4 regions of the Erwinia papayae genome follow, and region 3 is predicted to be linked to each of the others. Evidence: predicted binding sites of a transcription regulator. Region 3 holds the regulator's gene; each other region holds the start of a gene.

Region 1 (4,395 bases), on a different contig from region 3:
CTGAGGTTATCGCTGGCCACGTTGGCCCGTAACATCGCCCGCACCTGCACCAGGAAGATTTCCGGCTGATCGAGCGTCAGGCGAATACCACGCCAGCCCAGGCAGGGATTTTCTTCGCTGATCGGCATATAGGGCAGCTGTTTATCCGCACCAATATCCAGCGTGCGCAGGGTCACGGGTTTATCAAGAAACAGTTGCAGCATCCCCTGATACTGCGCCACCTGCTCTTCTTCCGACGGAAAGCCGTTTTGCAGCATAAAAGGTATTTCAGTGCGATACAGGCCAACGCCATCCACTCTGTTTCCCAGCGCTTTTTCATGCTCAGCACTCAATCCGGCATTAAGCATAACACTGACAGGCTGACCACTTTTCAACGCGGCGGGACGCTCCACCACATCTTCCGCCAGCTTGCTCAGCTCATGTTCTTCGCTGATCAGCCGCTGATACTCCTGCACCAGCACCGGTTCCGGATCGACCAGCAACTCCCCGCGATAACCGTCGACAATCAGCAGCCGTCCGTTCAGCAGTTCAGGCTGCGCATCCACCCCCATCACCGTCGGGATACCCATCGCCCGCACCATAATCGCCGCGTGAGAGTTGGCAGCACCGTCTCTGACCACCACGCCAGCCAGACGGTCATGAGGCAGCTCGGCCAGGGTGGTGGCGGTCAGCTCATCCGCTACCAGCACAAACTGCTCAGGCCAGCTGTTAGTGCTCTGCATACTGTCGTCGAGGTGGAACAGCAGGCGCTGACCGAGAACGCGTAAATCACCGGAGCGCTCGCGCAGATAGCTGTCCTGAAGGCTGGCGAACTGTGCAGCGAACTTTTCGATAACCTTCTTTACCGCCCACTCCGCCACCGACCCGTTGTCGATTTCCGCGTAGAGATCTTTTTTCAGCCGGTTATCGCTTAACAGGTGAGAATAGAGATCGAAGATTGCCGCACTCTCTTTCTGCACGCTGGCCGTAAAACGTTTGCTGTAACGGCGAAACTCACCCGCCGCCTCATCCATTGCCAGTGAAAGCCTTTCGCGCTCACGCACCGTGTCCAGAGTGGAAGCAGCAAAAACGTTATCCAGCGAAGGCTGGGTGCTGTCCAGCCATCCGGTCGCCACCGCCACGCCGGGCGCGGCGGCCAGCGCCCGGATACGAGTCTGCCGGTACTGACCGAATAAGGCATTGAGCTGCGACTGGGAGAGAATGGTCGCCATCTGGGTGGCTAAGGTGACAAGAAATGATTCTTCACTCTCGTCAAACTGCCGGTGTTCGCGCTGTTGCACCACCAGCACACCCAGCAGCTGGCGTCGGCTGATAATAGGCACGCCCAGTAAAGAGCGGAAGCGCTCCTCTTTCACGGAAGGAACATATTTGAAACTGGGGTGACTTTGCGCATCCGCAAGGTTAATCGGTTCTGCCAAACGTCCCACCAGGCCAACGATGCCCTCATCAAAAGCCAGCGCAACGGTGCGACCACGTGGCTTTTTCAGCCCCCGGGTCGCCATCAGGTAATAGCAGCGGCGATCGTGGTCAGCAAGATAAACCGAGCACACCTCGGTTTCCATCGCCAGACAAATCTCATTGACCAGAATATCAAGTGATTCCGTTAGCCGGGGGGCCCCGGCCACTTTTTCAACTATTTCGCGCAGCTGTGTGAGCATAATGGGTCTGGCTTAACCTCGCTTTCGACGGTAGAAGGCATTTCGCTGTCCGGCACTCTCCTGCAATGGCATTACCACCCCGGCGAACTCCTTCATTACCCGACGGTAAACGTCGCGTTTGAAAGAGACAACCTGACGAACCGGATACCAGAAGCTGACCCAGCGCCAGCCATCGAATTCCGGCGTGCTGCTGGTTTGCATGTTGATATCCGCGTCATTGCACAATAATTGCAGAAGAAACCACTTCTGTTTCTGGCCGATACAAACCGGCTTTGTGTCCCAACGCACCAAACGTTTTGGCAATTTGTAGCGTAACCAGTTGCGGGTAGAGGCAAGAATGCGTACATCTTTACGATGTAAGCCGACTTCTTCGAAAAGTTCTCGATACATCGCCTGTTCTGCTGTTTCTCCGGGATTGATGCCACCCTGAGGAAACTGCCAGGAGTGCTGACCATAGCGTCTGGCCCACAATACTTGTCCCTGCCTGTTACAAATTACGATACCAACATTCGGGCGGTAGCCATCATCATCGATCACGGGACTACCTCAAACTAAAAACTCGGATGTTCTGATTGTTTCATACTCCTTACAGGTGGTAAACCACTGGTTTAGCCGTCTGTAACGCGCCACAGCAGGGATAACTTAAGATTTCAGGCAAAGTTATAAACAGAAATTCCATTTTATGGCGATCTTATTCACCTTTTCTGTGGGTAACTTTGTGCAGAACTTTGTTAACCCATGGGGAAAACTTTTTAGCCCAACGTTGACAGGATGGCACAGGACAGTCTTAAGCTGTTATTTAGCAGGGAATTATCCGAATTATTCACCTTTAATCACCGCGTTCATCATCCTGTCACAGTTACCGAAATCCGTACTGGTGAAAGATCGAACATTAAAAATGTTATCCACAGATAATGCCGTTAAGATGAGCAATAAAACGGTTAAAAAGGGTTTTAAGCCGTCAGTCAAGGCTGTAAATTGAAACAGTATTCTCGTTAACGACAAGTTATCCCATTTTTCTGTGGATAACAGGGTGTAAGATCCTGTTCATTGTCGGTGACAACTCTGGCATAACCCGATCCGGAGAGGGAGAAAGTCCCCAGGTAGCAAATAAAAAAACATGATTAATCATGCTATTATTCGACTTTTACACAATCTGCGCTATGGGATAGCCCATAACCGACAAGAGTGGTGTTTTTTTAGACGGCAACAGTGAGTGATTAATGAGCCTGACTTTCAGTCCCGTTTCGCCTCCGGAAAATGAAGCCCAGCTTCTGGAGCGCGCACAATGCCTATCCGGCCTGACGCTAAGAGAACTGGCGCAGAGGGCCTGTCTTACCCTTCCCCCCGACCTGCGCCGGGACAAAGGCTGGGTAGGCACCCTGCTGGAGCGTCATCTGGGGGCCACGGCGGGCAGTAAACCGGAGCAGGATTTTGCCGGAATCGGCGTGGAGCTGAAAACTATCCCGATTGATGCGCAGGGACGCCCTCTGGAGACAACCTTCGTCTGCGTGGCCCCGCTGACCGGCAACAGCGGTGTGGTATGGCAGACCAGTCATGTGCGTCACAAGCTGGCAAGGGTGCTTTGGATCCCGGTGGAAGGCGATCGTGGCATTCCGCTCGGCGAACGCCGGGTAGGGTCGCCGCTGCTGTGGAGCCCGAATCAGCAGGAAGAGATGCAGCTGCAACAGGACTGGGAAGAGTTAATGGATATGATCGTGTTGGGTCAGGTCGAGCGGATTACCGCACGCCATGGCGAAGTGTTGCAAATTCGTCCCAAAGCCGCGAACAACAAAGCCCTTACCGAAGGGATTGGTGAAAATGGCCAGCCGATTATGACGCTGCCACGCGGTTTTTATCTGAAGAAAACCTTTACCGCCCCCCTGCTGGCGCGCCATTTTCTGCTGTAACGCGGCTCTGCGCCGGCCTGAACTCCCCTGATGAACAGCCAGCAGCCGCGACGCTGAAAGCCGTGTGGCGGTGAGTCCACCATTTGCAGAGCCGCGCAGGCAAACGGCCGGCAACCAGACGGAAGTGTAACGCGCATATAGCTTATGTACGCCGGGTTGAGTATCCTCTCCGTTTAACTTTCGTTTAGGATGTTACCTTTGTATGTTTGAGTGGATTGCCGATCCAAATGCCTGGCTGGCACTGGGTACGCTAACAATTCTGGAGATCGTTCTCGGAATTGATAATATTATTTTTCTCTCTCTGGTGGTGGCAAAACTGCCTGAACATCAGCAAAATACGGCACGTCGCCTCGGCCTGACAGGGGCAATGCTGATGCGTCTTGCTCTGCTGGCCTCTATCGCCTAGGTGATCCGCCTGACCACTCCCCTGTTTACCCTGATGGATCACAGCTTCTCCGCACGCGATCTAATTCTGCTGTCAGGCGGCCTGTTTCTGTTATGGAAATCCAGTCAGGAGATCCACGAAACGATAGAAGGGAGCGAGGGGGAGCATAAAACCCATGTCCACTCGTTTGCCGGTGCCATCGTACAAATTATGCTGCTGGATATCATTTTCAGCCTTGATTCGGTGATCACGGCGGTAGGCCTGTCCGATCATCTGATTATTATGATGGCCGCCGTGGTGATTGCGGTACTGATCATGATGCTTGCGGCCCGCGGCATCGGTGAATTTGTCGAGCGCCACCCGTCGGTAAAAATGCTGGCGCTGGCCTTCCTGATCCTGGTCGGTTTTACCCTGATTCTGGAAAGCTTCAATATTCATATTT
Region 2 (4,395 bases), on a different contig from region 3:
GCCATTTTCCAGTTCAAGCTGATCTTTAAAGATGGCTGTGTTCGGGCTGTGCCCAATGGCAACAAACAGTCCGGCGACGTCCAGTTCTTCAGTCTGGGTATCATCAAGCACTGAACGCAGGCGCAGTCCACTGACGCCCATCTGGTCGCCGGTGACTTCGTCCAGCGTGCGATGAGTATGCAGCACAATATTGCCGTTGCTGACTTTTTCCATCAGACGATCAATGAGGATTTTTTCTGCCCGAAAACTATCTCGCCGGTGAATAAGATGGACTTCAGCGGCGATATTTGCCAGATAAAGTGCCTCTTCAACGGCGGTATTGCCGCCGCCAATGACCGCCACTTTCTGATTACGGTAAAAGAATCCGTCACAGGTAGCACAGGCCGATACGCCTCTTCCTTTGAACGCTTCTTCCGAAGGCAGCCCAAGGTAACGTGCGGAAGCGCCTGTAGCGATAATTAAGGCGTCAGCGGTGTATTCGCCGCTGTCGCCCGTCAGTCGGAACGGACGATGTTGCAAATCGACGCTGTGAATATGGTCAAAAATTATCTCAGTATTAAATTTCTCGGCGTGCTCCTGCATACGCTCCATTAACAGGGGCCCGGTAAGATCGTGCGGGTCGCCCGGCCAGTTTTCCACTTCAGTGGTGGTGGTCAGCTGTCCCCCTTTTTCCAGACCGGTGATCAGGACCGGCTCCAGATTGGCGCGTGCAGCATAAACGGCAGCGGTATAACCAGCTGGACCAGAGCCCAGAATCAGTAACTTGCTATGTTTGGCGGTGCTCATCAGACCCTCAACTGTGTTTACTCTCTACCCTGCTGCTGATTGTAGGGAATTTAAGAAGGCAAAAAAAGCATTCAGCAATTTTGTTAACAATGGCTGTAAAAGGTTTAACCAATTTACATTGAACCAGAATGGGGAATGATGGGCAAAAACAGCGCGGGAAATGACTTCAGATGGTGCAGGGTAGCTCAAATATCCATTAAAAAACAGTCATCCAGCGACACGTCTGGCATGTTGTACTGATTTTAGTTGTTTTACTTTGACAATCAGCTGTGCTTTTGCGAAAACAGTGTAGGAAGCAAAGGGTTTTTCGACTGGCAGATCGGTTTAACCGACTGATTTTGTGCTTCCAGTCGGATACACCCGGTCTGTCATTGGTCATGAAGCATGGTGTGGACAGACAACATGCTTCATACGGATGTGCGTGAAATATCGCAGCAGGCTCCAGACTTCACTTAGAACATCCCTGTGATAATGAATGTGATCAGGGCATGGCAGGTAAAGGGAAGGTATTAAGAGAGACAATAATAATGGTAGACAATAAAAAACGGCCCGGTAAAGATCTTGACAGAATTGATCGCAATATCCTCAACGAACTGCAAAAGGATGGGCGTATCTCCAATGTCGAGTTATCCAAGCGAGTAGGTTTATCACCGACACCTTGTCTTGAACGCGTCCGCCGTCTTGAAAGACAGGGATTTATTCTCGGCTATACTGCGCAGTTAAATCCGCACTATCTGGATGCTTCGCTGCTGGTGTTTGTTGAGATTACTCTGAATCGTGGCGCGCCGGATGTGTTTGAACAATTCAACGCTGCGGTACAAAAACTTGAGGAAACTCAGGAGTGTCATCTTGTTTCAGGCGATTTTGACTATTTGCTGAAAACGCGTGTGCCAGATATGTCAGCTTATCGTAAGTTGCTGGGTGAAACCTTGCTGCGACTGCCGGGTGTGAACGATACGCGCACCTATGTGGTGATGGAAGAGGTGAAACAAAGCAACCGTCTGGTCATTAAAACCCGGTAACACAGAGCAGGTGCAAAACCTGGAAGATTTCGGTACACTCCTGTGAATTCATACAGGTCCAGCGTCGGTTAATCCCGGCGCTGTTGCCTTCATTGTTTACAGGCACCTGGAGATGCGCTTGAGCCAGGAATACACAGAAGATAAAGAAGTTTCGTTACAACCGCTGAGCAGCGGACGACGTCTGCTGGAAGCATTACTGATTATTGTTGCTCTGTTCGCCATTTATCTGATGGCGGCGTTGGTAAGCTTCAATCCATCCGATCCCAGTTGGTCTCAAACCGCCTGGCACGAACCTATCCATAACCTGGGTGGCAGGCCCGGTGCCTGGTTAGCCGATACCCTGTTTTTTATTTTTGGTGTGATGGCGTATGCCATTCCTCCCGTCATTGGTGGTCTTTGCTGGATTGCTTTCCGGCAGCGTAATGCGCAGGATTACATCGATTATTTTGCTGTGGCACTGCGCCTCATCGGCGTACTGGCTCTGGTGGTGACGACCTGCGGTCTGGCTGCGTTGAATGCAGATGATATCTGGTATTTTGCCTCGGGTGGCGTAATTGGCAGCCTGCTGAGCAATGCCATGTCACCGTGGTTCAGTGGCGCAGTTGGAACCCTGACACTGCTCTGTATCTGGGCGGCAGGCCTCACTCTCTACACGGGATGGTCCTGGCTGACGATTGCTGAAAAAATCGGTGCTGTGGTCATGGGCGTACTTACTTTTGCCAGCAATCGTTCGCGTAAGGATGAACGCTGGCAGGATGATGAGGACGAATATGATGACGAACCGCATGAAAAACCTGACGGTTCCTCAGCTGCAACGGCTCAACGTTCTGATGAAGATGACGTGCTGCTTTCTGCACCTGAAAAACCCCAGCGGGCAGATTATGATGATGAGAACGATCCACTGCTGAACGGCCCGGTGGCAGCTGCAAAAGCTGGAGCTGTAGCTTCTGCACCTCTCTCACCGCCTGCGCTTGCTTCTGCACCTCTCTCACCGCCTGCGCTTGCTTCTGCACCTCTCTCACCGCCTGCGCTTGCTTCTGCCAGCCACTTTACGACGGTTCCTCCTGCCGCGCCTGCCGCCCAGACCGGATTCTCTTCTGCTGAAGATTCTTCCCAGTCTCCGGGCGGAGCCCAACAGGTTCAGAGAAACACAACTGCTCAGACGCCTTCAGAAGAACTCCCGCCAACGCTTTATCGTTTTTCCGTGCCGGATGAGATGCCTGCGGCTGTCGTGGCTTCAGAGGAAGACGACGACGGTCCAAAGATGGGCAACTGGCGCGACGCTGCTTCTTCACCGTTTGATTTTTCATCGCCATCAGTTTCTCAACCTGAAAATGTTCAGCCTGGCGTTGTTGATGCAGCTAAAACAGCCGCCGCGGCACCATTTATGCCAGGTTTTACTGCAACCAGCGATCCGGCTAATTCTCAGGTTAAGCAGGGGATTGGGCCAGAGTTACCGCGTCCTAATCCGGTTAAATTGCCCACTCGGCGGGAGCTGGCATCCTGGGGGATTAAATTACCTTCACAACGAATGGCAGAAGAGAAAGCCAGGGAGCAGGAGCTGTTGCAGCAAAGTGCTGAGCCTCAGCCAACACCCTCTTCTGATGATGAGAGTGATGCGCAAGAGCAGGCGCAACTGCGCGAGGCTTTTCTTGCACAGCAGCAGGTGCGTTATGGCGAAGACTTCAGTGACGAAGATGAAGAAGCTCTGCAACAGGCTGCGCTTGCCCGTCAGTTCGCCACGCAGCAGAAACAGCGATATGCTCACGCGTCTGATCAGGATAACAGCGCGGTCATTCATCCTGATACGGCAGGGGCCTTCGATTTTTCACCGGTCAACGATCTGATCGACGAGGGGCCTGCGGAGCCGTTGTTTACGCTGCCTGTGGCTGGTGAAAAAGGGCAGGAGGATGACCTTCACTGGCAGCAGCAAACTGCGGCACCTGTCGCGCAAACCATGGCTGCTCCGCAACAACCGACCGCCCCTGCATGGCAGCAACCACCGGTTCAACAATCGACGCCTGTTGTTGTGGAGAAGGAAGAGCCTGCATCGCCGGTTGCCGACAGCCTGTTCCATCCTTTCCTGGTTCGCCATGAGCAGCCTCTGGAGAAACCCACAACGCCACTGCCGACGCTGGATTTGCTTACTGCCCCGCCTGCTGAAGCTGAACCCGTCGATATGTTTTCGCTGGAGCAGACGGCCCGCCTGGTAGAAGCGCGGCTGGCTGATTACCGGGTGAAAGCCGAGGTTGTTGGTATCTCTCCTGGCCCGGTCATCACGCGTTTCGAACTGGATCTGGCACCAGGTGTGAAGGCTGCGCGTATTTCTAATTTATCGCGTGACCTTGCCCGTTCACTTTCCGCTGTGGCTGTGCGTGTGGTTGAAGTGATACCGGGTAAACCCTATGTCGGCCTGGAATTGCCCAACAAACACCGCCAGACAGTCTATATGCGGGAAGTCCTGGAGTGTGACAAATTCCGCGATAATCCTTCGCCACTTTCTGTTGTGTTGGGCAAGGATATTGCCGGTCAGCCTGTCGTTGCTGATTTGGCCAAAATGCCGCATTTACTGGTGGCGGGTACTACC
Region 3 (4,395 bases):
CCGCTGGCTTCATCTTTATTCATGGCATTATTCCTTCAATCAGATCTTAACGGATTTAGTGATATCGTCCCAGCAAAACGCTTAACAACAAAATGAAACGCTACAAAAATGCTGAACTTATGGTTAATTCTAGCTGGAATCTGGCAAACTTCCTGCGCAAAACTTCCGGAGGAATAACCTGAAAAATAAATTGGGGAAAAAATCATGAAAATAAAAGACTTGCATCAGTGCCGCATAGGGTAACAAGATATGTCATCAGGCAAACCAGCTGCTGTTCTGCCAGTGTCGTCGCCAGATTAGCCATAACGTCAGACCACGTAAAAGCAGGAAAACCGTTACCGCCAGCCACAGACCATGATTTCCCAGCAGCGGTACACTAAACAGCGTCAGACCGAAGCCAGCCGCTGCCACCACCATACCGTTACGCATCTCTCTGGCTCGTGTTGCCCCAATAAACATGCCATCAAGCAGATAGCACCAGACACCGCAAACAGGCATTAATATTTGCCAGAACAGGTAAGCATCTGCCTGCTGCCGCAATTCAGCAATTGAAGTCAGTAAAGCCACAATATGCGGGCCGGCAATGGCATATATCAGCGAAAAAAATAGCGCCACCAGTCCTGCCTGACGGCAGGCTGCATGCCATACACGCAGCAGATCCTTGCCGTCGCGGGCACCATATGCCTCACCCGAACAGGCCTCGACGGCGTAAGCAAATCCGTCCAGTGCATAGGCGGTAAAGGTCAGGAACATCAGCAGTACGGCGTTGACCGCCACCACCTCACTACCGAGGCGTGCCCCAAGAATGGTCATTGACAGAAAACACAGTTGAAGCATCAGCGAGCGCAGCATAATGTCACGATTCAGCCGCAGTAGCCGTGACAGATCGCCCTGCCATGCTGTCAGTAACATAGCCAGTGTGATGCCACGTAACCGGATCACCCGCCCTGCCATGTATAACCCGATTATCAGTGAGCAGTATTCAGCAATCACGGTTGCCATAGCAGCCCCCTGCACCCCCCACTTCAGGCCGATAACCAGCCACACATCCAGTACGATATTGACCAGGTTTCCCACCACCAGCAGGATAACCGGAGCACGGGCATACTGTACGCCCAGCAGCCAGCCCAACAGCACCAGGTTGGCGAGGGTGGCAGGGGCGCTCAGCCAGCGAATATTCAGGAACTGCACGGCCTGATGCAATACCGCAGGGTCGCCACCGATAACCGTCAGGGCAAGATGATTAAGCGGTGATTTGAACAGGATCAGGATGGTTCCGGCCATCAGCGCGATAAGTAGCGGCTGAATCAGCGCACGAGCCAGCACAGTTTTATCTCTCGCGCCAAACGCCTGAGCTGTCAGTCCGGTGGTACTCATCCGCAGAAAAAGAAACAACATAAACAGAAAGCTGGTAATGGTGGTGCCGACGGCCACACCGCCAAGATAGCTGGAATTATCAAGGTGGCCTGTCACAGCGGTATCAACCAGACCCAGCAGCGGCACGCTGACATTGGAAAGGATCATCGGCAATGCCAGCCGCCAGAGGTGCTTATCAGAGGAGCTGAATAATCGCATCATCGCCCACTGCGTAACGGATTCACCATTCAGCCCTCACTCCAGACGGAACGGTGACCAGTCAAGCTGCATGATTATTGTTGCGCGAGGCATTACAACCAGTTGCCGTTACGGATGACGCCCACTGCCAGACCTTCGATGGACAGGCTTTGCTTATTAAGATCGACAACAATCGGTTGGAATTCGTTATTTTCCGGCAAAAGATGGACCACGTTGCCCTGTTTTTTCAGACGCTTGACGGTAACTTCATCGTCAATCCGTGCCACCACAACCTGGCCGTTACGCACATCCTGCGTTTTATGTACCGCCAGCAGATCGCCATCCATAATACCGATATCTTTCATCGACATACCGCTGACACGCAGGAGAAAATCCGCCCCCGGTTTAAACAGGCCAGGATCAACCTGATAGTGCCCTTCAATATGCTGTTCGGCTAACAGCGGCTCACCGGCGGCCACACGGCCTATCAGTGGCAGACCTTCTTCTTCTTCCATCATCAAACGGATTCCCCGTGAGGCTCCGGAGACAATTTCAATCACGCCTTTACGCGCCAGAGCCTTGAGGTGTTCTTCCGCCGCATTGGGGGAGCGGAAACCAAGCCGGGTGGCAATTTCTGCCCGCGTGGGTGGCATGCCGGTCTGGTTAATGTGATCACGTATCAGGTCATAAACCTGTTGCTGCCTTGCCGTTAATGCTTTCATCCCGCCCCCTGGTTGTTTATACAGTCGACTGTGATTATATACAGGTATTTGCGCGTTGGAAACCAAAATTCAGGCAAAAAACAGTCATTTGTCAGATTATGCGAGCGCTAACGAAAATAGCTGACTAACAAGGTGACCCAGACGAAAATCGCCAGCATGATAGCCAGCAACACTGCGGCGGAGCCCATATCCTTGGCCCGGCCAGATAGCAGATGGAAGTTGCTGCCCGTCCGATCCACCACGGCTTCAATCGCGCTGTTGATCATCTCAACGATCATCACCAGCACGACAGAGCCTATCAGTAAAACACGCGTGACGGCGTCGACGTTCAGCCAGCAGGCAACGATAACCGCCACGACAGCCACTACGGCCTCCTGACGAAAAGCAGCCTCGTTCTGCCATGCGGCGCGAAGACCTTTCCATGAGTAGCCTGCTGCTTTTATGATGCGGGTCAATCCGCTGACACGGTTTGCCATAGGGGTAAAACCTTTATGTGATAATGACGTCATTAACTGGAGATAGCACATTTTGTAACACCAAAGATCTCAATGGCGCTTTCTGGTATGCTTGCGGCGTTTTGCTAACAAGAGGCTTCATATTGTCTATGTCAGGTTGGCGTAAGTTTTATTATAACATACTGAATTTACCGGTTAAATTTCTGGTAAAGAGTAAAGCAATCCCTGCTGAGCCGATTGCTGAACTGGGGCTGGACACCTCACGTCCTATTATGTATGTGCTGCCATACGATTCAAAGGCCGATCTACTGGCCCTGCGCGAGCAGTGCCGCAAGCAGGAACTCCCCGACCCGCTGGAACCTCTGGAAATCGATGGTACGGTACTGCCACGCCACGTATTTATTCATGATGGTCCCCGCGTATTCCCCTACTTTGTACCAAATCTTGAATCGGTGAAGCTGTTTCACGATTATCTGGATTTACACCGCAGTAACCCGCGTCTTGACGTGCAAATGGTGCCTGTTTCGGTGATGTTTGGCCGGGCGCCGGGCCGTGAAGTCCAGGGTGAAGAACAGCCCCATTTGCGGGTGCTGAACGGCATTCAGAAATTTTTTGCCGTACTCTGGCTGGGCCGGGACAGCTTTGTGCGTTTTTCTCCCATTGTCTCTTTGCGCCGGATGGCCACGGAGCACGGCACCGACAAAACTATTGCCCAGAAGCTGGCAAGAGTCGCGAGTATGCACTTCGCCCGCCAGCGACTGGCCGCCATCGGGCCTCGTCTGCCCGTACGTCAGGATTTATTCAACAAGCTGTTGCAGTCCAAAGCGATTGCTAAAGCAATAGAAGATGAAGCGCGCAGTAAAAAAATCTCCCGCGAGAAAGCACAGCAAAATGCCGTCGAACTGATGGAAGAGATCGCGGCCGATTTTTCTTATGAAGCTATCCGCCTGACCGACCGTGTGATGGGCTGGCTGTGGAGCAAGCTCTATCAGGGCATTAACGTCAACGGCGGTGAACGCGTGCTTCAGCTGGCGCAGGACGGACATGAAATCGTCTACGTCCCCTGCCACCGCAGCCACATGGATTATCTGCTGCTCTCCTACGTGCTCTATCATCAGGGACTGGTGCCGCCGCACATTGCCGCCGGGATCAACCTTAACTTCTGGCCCGCCGGGCCCATTTTCCGCCGCCTTGGTGCTTTCTTTATTCGCCGCACCTTCAAGGGTAATAAGCTCTATTCCACCGTATTTCGCGAATATCTCGGCGAACTGTTTACCCGTGGCTATTCCGTTGAATACTTCGTTGAAGGCGGGCGCTCCCGCACTGGCCGCCTGTTGGATCCAAAAACCGGCACGCTGTCGATGACTATCCAGGCCATGCTTCGTGGGGGTAATCGTCCTATTACCCTGGTGCCGATTTATATTGGTTATGAGCATGTGATGGAGGTGGGAACCTACGCCAAAGAGCTGCGTGGTGCGACCAAGGAGAAAGAAGGCTTTGTGCAGATGGTGCACGGCTTGCGTAAGTTGCGCAATCTCGGCCAGGGCTATGTCAACTTCGGTGAACCTCTGCCGCTGGTAAGTTATCTGAACAAGCATGTTCCGGAATGGCGTGAGGCCATTGACCCGCTGGAGTCACAACGTCCGGCGTGGCTGACGCCAGCG
Region 4 (4,395 bases), on a different contig from region 3:
AGAAAGCATCTCCCGCTTCATTTGCCACTCAGGCGCAATCCCCCTTCCGGCAAACCACACTTTCCCCAGTCCTGAATGGTTGATACCGTCCAGAACTTTCATCAGCTGCTCGCTGTTACTGTGTGGCTGCGCAGTATCGAACAGGTTCAGCTGCGACACGCCCGTCGGCGTGAAGTCGTTAAGCATGCATCCTGCTTTAGCGTACCGGTGGCCATTCTGCCAGATACGCTCCAGCGCCCTGACGGCTGCATTGATAATGTCTCGCGTATCCTGCGTGGGCGTCTGCAGCTTTTCGCTGGCCAGATTGCCGTAGTAGGGTTCGTTCACGGCAAACGGGGATGTTTTTACGAACACGGAGATGTGCCTGCAATACTGCTTCTCACCGCGTAATTTCTCGGCTGCACGCTCTGCGTGCTGACAGACAGCCTGTCGCATCGACTCATAGGTTGTGACGCGTTCACCAAAGGAACGGCTGCAGACTCTGCTGCTTCGCTGGCGGAGCCTCCTCGAGGGAGATACAGGCCTCTCCGTTGAGCTCCCGGACCGTTCTCTCCAGAACAACGTTAAAATTCTTTCTGATAAAGGCCGGATTCGCGCGCGCCAGCTGCAGGGCCGTCGTGATACCCATCGCGTTGAGCGTTTTCGAGATCCGCCTGCCAACCCCCCATATTTCCTCTACCGGCTGCAGGGACAGCAGTTTCTCTGTTCTCTTTGGATTGCCTCGAGTAAGAGCCAGGACGCCACCAAACTGTGGCCACTCCTTGGATGCCCACTGGGCCGATTTTGCCAGCGTTTTAGTCGGCCCCATCCCCACGCCTATAGTCAACCCCGTTCCGCTTCGCACGTGCTCGCGCAGCTGGCGCCCGAAATCCTCAAAATCCATACAGCCATCGATGCCCCGGATATCCAGAAACATCTCGTCGATACTGTACTGCTCGACGTGCGGCGCTAGATCCTCGAGGTGCGCCATAACCCTGTTCGACATGGAAGCGTACAGGGCGTAGTTGCTGGAGAACGCAATGACCGGCTCCGGAAACTGCGCATCTTTCAGCTGAAACCACGGCACGCCCATTTTGATGCCGAGCTGCTTTGCTTCTTTCGAACGTGCGATGACGCAGCCGTCGTTGTTGCTGAGCACAACAACGGGTTTTTTCCGCAGGTCAGGCCGGAAAACCTTCTCGCAGCTGGCGTAAAAGGAGTTCACGTCCGCGAGCGCAAACATCAGCTTAATCCCCGGGTTTTATGGATAAACGCCGTGACGACGCCGAATATCTGTAGTTCTTCAGGATAAAGCGTGGGGTAGGCGGGATTCATCGGCAGCAGGGCGATGCGGGGCTTCAGCTGCAGGCGCTTGACGGTAAACTCCCCTTCCGTCTCTGCGATAACAATGTCTCCCTGCACAGGCGTTTCCGCTTTATCAACCACCATCAGGTCGCCAGAGTGTAGGCCCATATCCTTCATAGAATCACCAATGGCCCGGACAAAGTAGGTCGCGCTGGGACGGCTGATGCAGTAGGCATTCAGGTCGAGTTCGTCCTCCGTATAGTCGGCAGCCGGCGAGGGGAATCCGGCCGGGCAGCGTTCGGTGAATAACGGGGCTGTAGACAGTGCCGGCTCAGAAGCGGGAGAGACGAAAACAATCATGGGATACCTCTTAAAATTACTGTTTTTATATACAGTATTATTTAAGAAATCTCCCGTCCTGCAAGGAGAATTTTACCTGTTCCTGTCATGTGGTTGTTCTGCCGGAAAAAAGAGGTGTATGGGTTATCCACAGAAACGGTGCATAACCTTGTGAGATAACTGTTGTTGCCGTTCTCCCTTTGCGCCGTGCCGCTACTGTAGCCGGGCCGCTTCGTATGCAAGGGTCCGCTACGCCGGTATCCTCGCCCGGTCGCAGTTAATTTAAAAGGCTTAACACGCCGTCTTCCCGTCGTTCTCCGGCTCAATTTTCGCCGTCAAACCGTCCAGCCAGCGTCTGCTGTTTCACTGCGCTGCGGCCTGCGGTCCCGCCCCTGCATTCTGCGCTTTTCGCCCGGCTGTCGTATCGGCACGGCGCAAAGGGTGCCGCATTCAGCAGAGGAGAAACATCATGTCCCGATTCGTCCTGGGTAATTGCGTTGACGTTATGGCCGGATTCCCTGATAAGGCAGTCGATCTCATTCTCACCGATCCGCCCTATCTCGTTGGGTTTCGCGACCGTTCCGGGCGCACTATCGCGGGAGACAAAACCGATGAGTGGTTACAGCCCGCCTGCAATGAAATGTATCGCGTGCTCAAAAAAGACGCGCTGATGGTCAGCTTCTACGGCTGGAACCGTGCCGATCGCTTTATAGCTGCGTGGAAAAACGCCGGGTTCAGCGTGGTTGGTCATCTTGTCTTTGCCAAGACCTACACATCAAATTCCGCCTACGTCGGATACAGCCACGAATGCGCCTACGTGCTTGCAAAAGGCCGCCCGCCGCTGCCGGAAACCCCGTTGCGCGACGTGCTGGACTGGAAGTACACCGGCAACAAACATCATCCAACGGAGAAGCCGGTATCGAGCCTTCAGCCGCTTATCGAGTCTTTCACGCGCCCCGGCGGAATTGTTCTCGACCCCTTTGCTGGCAGCGGCTCTACCTGCGTGGCCGCGCTACAGGCTGGCCGTCGCTATATCGGTATTGAGCTGCTCGAACAGTATCACCGCGCTGGCGTTCAGCGGCTGGCGGCCGTTCAGCGCTCGATGCATCTGCCTGCCGCCAACGGTGACTGGCTTCCGGAGGCCGCATGACCAACTACGCCGGAAACGAAGCGCTGCGTGCCGACGTTGCCGCCCTGGCAAACAGCATGTGCGATCTGCGCGCCACGCTCAATGCGCTGGAATCCCGCTACCGCTACGACGCGGAGAACCTGACGGAGCGCCTGGTCCGCCAGACAATTTGCCGCATCAACGCACTTTATCTTGAAGCGTACCGGCAGGCGCTGGAGCTGGACGCCAGCTTTAAAGACTGAAACGGGCGGGCGCAAACGCCCGTAGAAGACGAATCAGGAGAATCAAAATGTACGGAACACGCGAAGAACTCTGCACCCGGCTCGAAAACATGTTCACCCCCGACGAGCCGCTGGTACTGCTGGTATGGACCGAAGAAGCTTTTTATGTCGCCTGCGGTGAACTTGATGTAAAGCCGGAACCTGCCGAGATTCAGGGACTGATGGAAACAACCGGTAATACGGATATGGCCGTGTATCGCAGGGAAGGCGTTACAAATTCAGGCGTATGCGACCTTCTGGTACGACACCGTGAGGCCGTGGCACGCGAGGTAAGCGTTCCTGCGGCGCTGCTCATGCGCGTACTGCGGCGACAGGAAGGCGACCTGGAAAATCTTGTCGGGCAGGCGTGGGAGGCCGGGAGACCCACGCCTGAATCCCTTAAACAGGCGCTTCACGATGTCAGAGTGCTGATGGAACGGATCTGATGCAGGCCACAGGGCCGGAAGTTATTCCGGCTCTGCTCTGCCGGTCCTGCAAAGCAAAAGGATGTCGCGCGCTCCGCTATGCCGGCGCGACCTTCACGGCGTTACGGCCGCGCAGTGAGTGACGTTCGTGCGGCCTGCGGCTTACGCCGTGCCTCTACTTTAGCCCGAACGCTGCAAATGCAAGGGTTCACTGACGTCGATGCTTTCACCCGGTCGCCGTTTGTTTAAATGCCTGTCGCGGTTCTTCCCGTCGTTATCTCGCTCAATATTCGCTCGCTAACCGTCCAGACCCTCTCCGCTGTTTACCGGCGCTGCGGCTTCATGCATCGCCCCTGCATTTTTCGCTCCCTGTCGGGCTGTCGTGTCGGCACGGCGTAAGCCGGAACTCAGACGACATCGACCACGGAGGAATTTCCATGAGCATTACGACCACCACGCCCGCTGTCTACGTTGGCACGTACCACAAATACAACTGCGGCAGCATTTTTGGCAAATGGTTTGACCTGACGGAGTTTGACGGCAGGGAGGATTTTTATGAGGCCTGTCAGGCGCTGCACGCCGATGAATGGGACGCAGAATTTATGTTCCAGGACTGGGAGGGCATTCCGTCGAAGTTCGTCTCTGAATGCGCCATCGACTGGGATTTTATCGCCGCGTACAAACAGGCTGAAGAAGAGGGCAGGGAGGCCGCGTTTATCGCCTGGGCGGAGTATACCGGCGAGTGTGACTATGACGCGTTTGACGAAGCGTATCGCGGCGAGGCGGAGAGCGAGGAGGACTATGCGCGTGAAATGGCTGAAGACAACGGCCTGCTGAATGTGGTGCCGGAGCCGCTGCGCAGCTATTTCGATTTTGAAGCCTGGGCGCGTGACCTGTTCAGCAGCGGTTATGTATTCCATGACGGCTACGTCTTCAGCAACTGATTTTCCCCGGCAGG

Evidence for each region. The regulator LexA, encoded in region 3, represses DNA repair genes until DNA is damaged. The targets are predictions, from matches to a motif close to TNCTGTATGTACATACAGNA.
Region 1: mutH (DNA mismatch repair endonuclease MutH) is a predicted target of LexA. The motif match lies at 2,628-2,647, and genes of this name have one in related genera.
Region 2: AC3RPL_RS12520 (DNA translocase FtsK 4TM domain-containing protein) is a predicted target of LexA. The motif match lies at 1,847-1,866, and genes of this name have one in related genera.
Region 4: umuD (translesion error-prone DNA polymerase V autoproteolytic subunit) is a predicted target of LexA. The motif match lies at 1,662-1,681, and genes of this name have one in related genera.

The regions. Positions count from the first base shown of each region.
Region 1 covers NZ_JBZCHT010000002.1:239,944-244,338, forward strand. The annotation lists gene ptsP (phosphoenolpyruvate--protein phosphotransferase) at 1-1,658, opposite strand, end outside; gene rppH (RNA pyrophosphohydrolase) at 1,671-2,195, opposite strand; gene mutH (DNA mismatch repair endonuclease MutH) at 2,882-3,568, shown strand; partial or broken gene AC3RPL_RS01125 (TerC family protein) at 3,771-4,395, shown strand, end outside.
Region 2 covers NZ_JBZCHT010000009.1:1,633,534-1,637,928, reverse strand. The annotation lists gene trxB (thioredoxin-disulfide reductase) at 1-786, opposite strand, end outside; gene lrp (leucine-responsive transcriptional regulator Lrp) at 1,314-1,808, shown strand; gene AC3RPL_RS12520 (DNA translocase FtsK 4TM domain-containing protein) at 1,927-4,395, shown strand, end outside.
Region 3 covers NZ_JBZCHT010000013.1:21,832-26,226, forward strand. The annotation lists gene AC3RPL_RS16260 (CsbD family protein) at 1-23, opposite strand, end outside; gene dinF (MATE family efflux transporter DinF) at 256-1,575, opposite strand; gene lexA (transcriptional repressor LexA) at 1,668-2,276, opposite strand; gene AC3RPL_RS16275 (diacylglycerol kinase) at 2,384-2,752, opposite strand; gene plsB (glycerol-3-phosphate 1-O-acyltransferase PlsB) at 2,881-4,395, shown strand, end outside.
Region 4 covers NZ_JBZCHT010000003.1:5,766-10,160, reverse strand. The annotation lists partial or broken gene AC3RPL_RS02245 (Y-family DNA polymerase) at 1-1,222, opposite strand, end outside; gene umuD (translesion error-prone DNA polymerase V autoproteolytic subunit) at 1,222-1,644, opposite strand; gene AC3RPL_RS02235 (DNA methylase) at 2,093-2,773, shown strand; gene AC3RPL_RS02230 (YubE family protein) at 2,770-2,994, shown strand; gene AC3RPL_RS02225 (DUF1380 family protein) at 3,042-3,458, shown strand; gene AC3RPL_RS02220 (antirestriction protein ArdA) at 3,875-4,381, shown strand.